DNA from 2 places in the Rhizobium sp. YIM 134829 genome. Region 1 is predicted to be linked to the other one. Evidence: predicted binding sites of a transcription regulator. Region 1 holds the regulator's gene; the other holds the start of a gene.
What was found. Region 1 encodes PhoB, which activates phosphate uptake and scavenging genes when phosphate is short. Its sites were predicted from a motif close to TGTCATNNANCTGTCAT; they were not measured.
Positions count from the first base shown of each region.

Region 2: a site for PhoB is predicted at 1,707-1,723, ahead of ACLE20_RS07095 (inorganic phosphate transporter). Genes of this name have one in related genera too.

Region 1 covers NZ_JBKHKI010000001.1:961,666-965,077, forward strand. The annotation lists gene ACLE20_RS04645 (GcrA family cell cycle regulator) at 1-394, shown strand, start outside; gene phoB (phosphate regulon transcriptional regulator PhoB) at 505-1,188, opposite strand; gene phoU (phosphate signaling complex protein PhoU) at 1,361-2,071, opposite strand; gene pstB (phosphate ABC transporter ATP-binding protein PstB) at 2,113-2,928, opposite strand; gene pstA (phosphate ABC transporter permease PstA) at 2,942-3,412, opposite strand, start outside.
Region 2 covers NZ_JBKHKI010000003.1:42,855-46,266, reverse strand. The annotation lists gene ACLE20_RS07110 (ABC transporter permease subunit) at 1-144, shown strand, start outside; gene ACLE20_RS07105 (ABC transporter ATP-binding protein) at 144-902, shown strand; gene ACLE20_RS07100 (pyridoxamine 5'-phosphate oxidase family protein) at 937-1,560, opposite strand; gene ACLE20_RS07095 (inorganic phosphate transporter) at 1,765-3,366, shown strand.

The DNA.
Region 1 (3,412 bases):
CGCTCCGGCGGCGGCCCGACCGAAGCGTCCGGCTGTCGCGGCCCGGCCGACCACAGCGGCACCTGCCCCGCTTGCTCAGGAGCAGCCGCGTCCGAGCGCACCCCGCCCGGCGGCCCGCACCACCAGCGGCATGGTGATCCACGAAGCACAGGATACGGCGGTCGCTTTGTTCGAGGAAGCACCGCTGCCGGCCAACACCAATGTCGCATCGCCCTCGTCACGCCGCCTGGCGCTGACCCAGTTGACCGACCGGACCTGCAAATGGCCGATCGGCGACCCGATGAAGGACGAGTTTCACTTCTGCGGCAATGATGCGCCCGACACCTCGCCCTATTGCACGTTCCATGCCCGCCTCGCCTACCAGCCTTCGGCGGAGCGGCGGCGCATGCGCTAAGCGCAATCTCGCTTTGTGACGAACGAAAAAAGCCCTTCCTGCGAGATAGCCGGAAGGGCTTTTTTTCTGTCTCTATGCCGAGGCGCGGCGTCCGTGCAGGCTGACGAGCGTCAGCCTTCCAGTGAGTAGCCGGCGCCGCGGACGGTGCGGATCACATCTTGCATATTGGCGAAGTTCAGCGCCTTGCGCAGCCGGCCGACATGAACATCGACGGTCCGCTCATCGACATAGATGTCGTGCCCCCAGACGCCATCGAGCAGCTGCGAGCGCGAGAAGACGCGGCCGGGCGAAGACATGAAGAATTCGAGCAGGCGAAACTCGGTCGGACCGAGGCGCACTTCGCGGCTTTTGCGGTGCACGCGATGGGTCTCGCGGTCGAGCTCGATGTCGCCGCATTTCAGCAGGGAGGAGAGCACTTCCGGCCGGGCACGGCGAAGCATGGCGCGCACCCGGGCGATCAGTTCCGGGGTCGAGAACGGCTTGACGACATAGTCGTCGGCGCCGGTCGCCAGGCCCCGCACCCGCTCGCTCTCTTCGCCACGGGCGGTGAGCATGATGATCGGCAGCCGCTCGGTTTCGTTTCGCTGACGCAGCCGCCGGCAGAGTTCGATGCCGGAGACGCCCGGCAGCATCCAGTCGAGGATCAGGAGATCAGGCAGGCGCTCCTGGAGGCGGATCTCCGCCTCGTCTCCCCGGGCAATCGTGTCGACTTCGAAGCCTTCTGCCTCGAGATTGTAGCGCAGAAGAACGCTGAGGGCTTCCTCATCTTCGACGACGGCGATCTTGGGCTGCATGTCTTCAGACTCCCATTCCGCACCAGCGACAGGGCCGGCCGGACGATTCTGGGCCAAGGGCCCCCTTTCGTCCGCCTCCAGCACACTGTGGGCGGATCGTTGCATGGTCAGGCTGCGGGTTCCGCGGAAAGCGGTCGTCTGTCCCCGGCGGAGTCCGATGACCGCTTGTCCTTCAGGTGGCGAGAGCGCCGACCGTATTGGCGGAATCGTCCTTCGGACGTTCGCCGAGCGGCTGGGCGCCGGTGGTCATGTAATAGATCGTCTCGGCGATATTGGTCGCATGGTCGCCGATCCGCTCGATGTTCTTGGCGCAGAACAGAAGATGCGTGCAGGAGGTGATGTTGCGCGGATCTTCCATCATGTAGGTCAGGAGCTCGCGGAAGAGCGAGGTGTAGATCGCGTCGATCTCGCTGTCGCGCTCGCGGATGCTCTTGGCCTTTTCGGCCGAGCGCGATGCATAGACATCGAGCACTTCCTTCAGCTGCATCAGCGCCAGTTCGGCGAGATGTTCCAGCCCACGAGCGAGCTGGCGCGGCAGGCTGCTGCTCGACACCGCGATGACGCGCTTGGCGGTGTTCTTGCCGAGATCGCCGACCCGCTCGAGATCGGCGGCGATGCGGATCGATCCCATGATCTCGCGCAGGTCCGCCGCCATGGGCTGGCGCTTGGCGATGGTAACGATGGCCTTTTCGCCAATCTGTCGCTCGGCATCGTCGAGCACGACATCGTCGGAGATGACCTTCTGGGCGAGGCCCAGATCTGCATTGACGAGGGCGCGCACGGATTCGGCGACCATCTGCTCGGCGAGCCCGCCCATTTCGGAAATGCGGCGGCTCAAATATTTCAGGTCTTCGTCATAGACGGAAACGATATGGCTGGCCATGAGTCCTGTCCTTGTCTGAAGCGGCACGGCGGGCAAGAGCCTCAGCCGAAGCGGCCCATGATGTAATCCTGGGTGCGCTGGTCATCCGGATTGGTGAACATCTTGTCGGTATCGTTCTCCTCGACGAGATTGCCGAGGTGGAACATGGCGGTGCGTTGCGAGACGCGGGCAGCCTGCTGCATGGAGTGGGTGACGATGACGATCGTGTAGTTGGCGCGCAGTTCGTGGATCAGCTCCTCGACCTTGGCAGTGGCGATCGGGTCGAGCGCCGAGCAGGGCTCGTCCATCAGGATCACTTCCGGGCTGACGGCCACGGCGCGGGCGATGCAGAGGCGCTGCTGCTGACCACCGGACAGGCCGGTGCCCGATTCATGCAACCGGTCCTTCACCTCGTTCCAGAGACCGGCCTTCTGCAGGCTTTGTTCGACGATCGCGTCGAGCTCGGCCTTGGTGCGGGCGAGCCCGTGGATCTTCGGCCCGTAGGTGACGTTCTCGTAGATCGACTTCGGGAAAGGGTTCGGCTTCTGGAACACCATGCCGACGCGGGCACGCAGTTCCACGACATCGATCGTCGGATCGTAGATATCGCCGTCGTCGAGCGTGATCTTGCCGGTCACCCGGCAATGATCGATCGTGTCGTTCATGCGGTTGAGCGTGCGCAGGAAGGTGGACTTGCCGCAACCGGACGGTCCGATCAGTGCGGTCACGGTGTTTTCGCGGATGTCGAGGTTCACGTCGAACAGCGCGCGCTTTTCGCCGTAATAGACCGACACATCCTTGCCGACCATCTTCAGGGGCACCGCATTCATCTTCTGGTCCACTGCCTTCTCGAGTGCTGCTTCGGTCATCATGTTCATCGTTTCTACCTCACTACCAGCGACGCTCAAAGCGACGCCGCAACAGGATTGCGCCAAGGTTCATGACCACCAGGAAGATCAGAAGGACGATGATCGCGCCGGAGGTTCGTTCGACAAATGCACGTTCGGCTTCATTGGCCCACATATAGATCTGGACCGGCAGTGCGGTGGAGGGTTCGAGCGGGGAGCCCGGAAAGTCGACCACGAAGGCGACCATGCCGATCAGGAGCAGCGGCGCGGTTTCGCCGAGCGCATGGGCGAGCCCGATGATCGTGCCGGTGAGGATGCCGGGCATGGCAAGCGGCAGAACATGGTGGAAGATGGTCTGCATCTTGGAGGCGCCGAGGCCGAGAGCCGCCGCGCGGATCGAGGGCGGCACGGCCTTCAGCGCCGCGCGGGTGGCGATGATGATCGTCGGCAGGGTCATCAGCGTTAGGACCAGACCGCCGACAAGGGCTGCGGAGCGCGGCAAGCCGGCAAAGTT
Region 2 (3,412 bases), on a different contig from region 1:
GAATTCTTTCTGACCGACGTCGTCCTCCTGGGCATCATCATCTATGCGGTCCTGGGCAAACTGGCCGACAGCCTGACGCGCCTGATCGAGAAACGCGTGCTCGCCTGGCATCCCGCCTATCAAACGGCGCAAGGGACGCGCTGATGACGATTGCCCAAAGACAGCCGGATCAGTCTGCGATCAGCCAAGGGCAAGGTGGGCTTGCGATCAGCCTGTCGCGCGTCGACAAGTCTTTCGGCGCACTGCAGGTCCTCAAGCGCTTCGATCTGACCGTCCCCGCCGGGCAATTCTTGGCGGTGGTCGGCCGCTCGGGCGGCGGCAAGTCGACCCTGCTCCGCCTCATCGCCGGCCTCGATCGGCCGACGGATGGACGGGTGGTGATCGATCGCGAGCCGGTCCTTGGCTTGAGGCCGGAGGTGCGGCTGCTTTTCCAGGAAGCGCGCCTCGTTCCCTGGCAGCGCGTGGTGGAAAATGTTGGCATCGCCCGCGGGCCCGATTGGCGCCGGACGGCCATCGAAACCCTCGCAAGCGTCGGCCTTGAGGGCCGCGAGGAAGACTGGCCCTCCGTCCTCTCCGGCGGGCAGAAGCAGCGCGTCGCCCTGGCGCGCGCGCTGGTCAGCCGCCCGCAGATCCTGCTGCTCGACGAGCCCTTTGGCGCCCTCGATGCCCTGACGCGGATCGAGATGCACCGCCTGCTCGAAGGTATCTGGCGCGAGCGCGGCTTCACGACCGTGCTGATCACCCATGACGTCGCGGAAGCCGTCGCCCTTGCTGATCGGGTGATCGTCCTGAAGGCCGGCGAAATCGCCCTCGACATCGCCGTCGATCTGGAGCGGCCGCGGCGCGAGCTCGCCGACCCGCGCGCCGTCGACCTGCAACGCGCAATCCTCGAAACGGTCTAGGCCGCGATCGCCTCCGGCACCGGTTTGGGCTGCGTCAGCTCCCCTCGGCGGGCAGGCGCGCACGCAAGGCGGCGTTTTCGGCCTCCAGCTGCTGCAGGCGCTCGCGCAGCGGCAGCACCGCCTGCTCGACCTCCTGCTCCGTATAACGGGGAACGATGTGTTGCGGGCAGTTCCAGTCGAAGGCTTCGAGACGAAGCCTGAAGATCCGCTCCGCCCTGCCCTTGTAGCCCGCATCGGTGACGAGCTCCGTCAACGCGCTGTCTTCCTCGAGCCTTAGCCGCTCCACATGGGCGTAGATCTTGAGCCGGGCCCGCCGCGGATAATCCATGAGGAACAGGCACGCCCGATCATTGGCCGCGAGATTGCCCGCGCTAATATATTGACGATTGCCGCGATAATCGGCGAAGGCCAGCGTCTGCGGATCGACGACCTTGAGGAAGCCGGCCCTGCCACCCCGGTGCTGGACATAGGGCCAGCCGGTCTCGGACACCGACGCCATGTAGAAGCTGTCGCGCGTGGCGATGAAGCCAACCTCGCTCTCCGTGAAGCGATCCGAGGGGCGGTCATGGGGGCCGAGCCAGATCGGCTCGACGCCCATCTCCGCCTGGGCAGCCCTGACGCTCGGCGTCACTGCGACTTCGAGAAAATGGTAGGGCATTGCCGATCTCTCCCTCGAGGCGGTCACTGTCCGAGCGACCGACCCATTCGCATTATTGGCAATCCGTCGCCGATTGGAAAGCTGTCCGTAAGCTGCCGCCTTGGAAAAAGAGGCGCTCAAACAGCGACGCCTGAACTGCAGGTTGCCGTCATGAGAGCTTCATCTTCCGGGCCTACTGACACCTGACCCAACCGAGGATTGATCATGGCCGAGATGTCATTACCGAACCTGTCCACACCGGAGCGCAACCATCCTCTGGACAGGCGATCGCTCGGCCGCTGGTTCCTGCCGCTTTTCGCGGTGATCCTGCTCGGTGGGCTCGGCTATGTCGGCTTCGCGCTGCAGCAGGACCTGGCAGAGGCGGCGTCCGTTCCGTGGATCCTGCTGGGGCTCGCCCTCTTGATCGCGCTTGGCTTCGAATTCGTCAATGGGTTCCATGATACGGCGAATGCGGTTGCGACCGTGATCTACACCCGGTCCATGCCCGCGGAAATCGCGGTGGTCTGGTCCGGCTTCTTCAATTTCCTCGGCGTGCTCCTTTCCAGCGGCGCGGTTGCCTTCGGCATCGTGGCGCTGCTGCCCGTCGAGTTGATCCTGCAGGTCGGGTCCGGCTCGGGGCTTGCCATGGTCTTCGCTCTGTTGATCGCCGCCATCATCTGGAACCTCGGCACTTGGTATTTCGGCCTCCCCTCTTCGAGTTCCCATACGCTCGTCGGCTCGATCATCGGCGTCGGCCTTGCCAACCAGTTCCTGGCACCCGCCGGCAGCGCCACCAGCGGGGTGGACTGGTCGCAGGCGACCAATATCGGCCTGTCGCTCCTGATCTCGCCGCTGATCGGTTTCGGCCTCTCTGCTCTCCTGCTGCTTTTGATGAAGACGGTCGTCCGCAATAAGGCGCTCTATCAGGAGCCGGCCGGCAATGCGCCGCCGCCGCTCTGGATCCGCGCCTTGCTGATCTTCACCTGCACCGGCGTCAGCTTCGCCCATGGGTCGAACGACGGCCAGAAGGGCATGGGTCTGATCATGCTGATCCTGATCGGTCTCGTGCCGACCGCCTTCGCCCTCAACCGCACGCCGGATGTCAATTACCTGGACGCCTATAAGTCGGCCTCGGTCGCAGTCGAGCAGTCGCTCGGCAAATATGTGAAGCCGGGCGCGGAGGCTGGGGATTTCAAGGCGGTGGTCGGCGAGGCGGTGCGCACCAAGACCTGGTCGGATCAGACGACCCCGGCGCTCCAAACTTACATTCATGCAACCAGCGCCGAAGTGGCGGCCTTTCCGACCCTCGAAGCCGTTCCGACCAATCTGGTCAGCAATATCCGCAACGACATCTACCTGATCGGCGAAGCGCTGAAGCTGATCGACAAGAAGAAGCTTCTGCCGATGGAAGAGGCGGACCTCGCTGCTGTGCGCACCTATCACCAGGCGGTCGACAATGCGACGAAGTTCATCCCGCTCTGGGTGAAGGTGGCCGTCGCGCTGGCGCTCGGGCTCGGTACCATGGTCGGGTGGCGGCGGATCGTCATCACCGTCGGCGAACGGATCGGCAAGACGCACCTGACCTACGGCCAGGGCGCGGCGGCTGAGGTCGTGGCCATGGCAACGATCGGCGCGGCCGACCATTTCGGCCTGCCGGTGTCCACGACCCATGTGCTCTCGTCCGGCGTGGCCGGCACGATGGCAGCCAATGGGTCCGGTCTGCAATGGTCGACGGTGCGGGCGATGCTGGCGGCCTGGGTGCTGACCCTGCCCGCCTCAATCGCGCTCGCCTTCCTCCTCTTCCTCGCCCTTCGCCAGGTGTTCTGAGAAAAGCCGGGCGCTTCGATATTTTCGAAAACCTATGCGTCCGAGC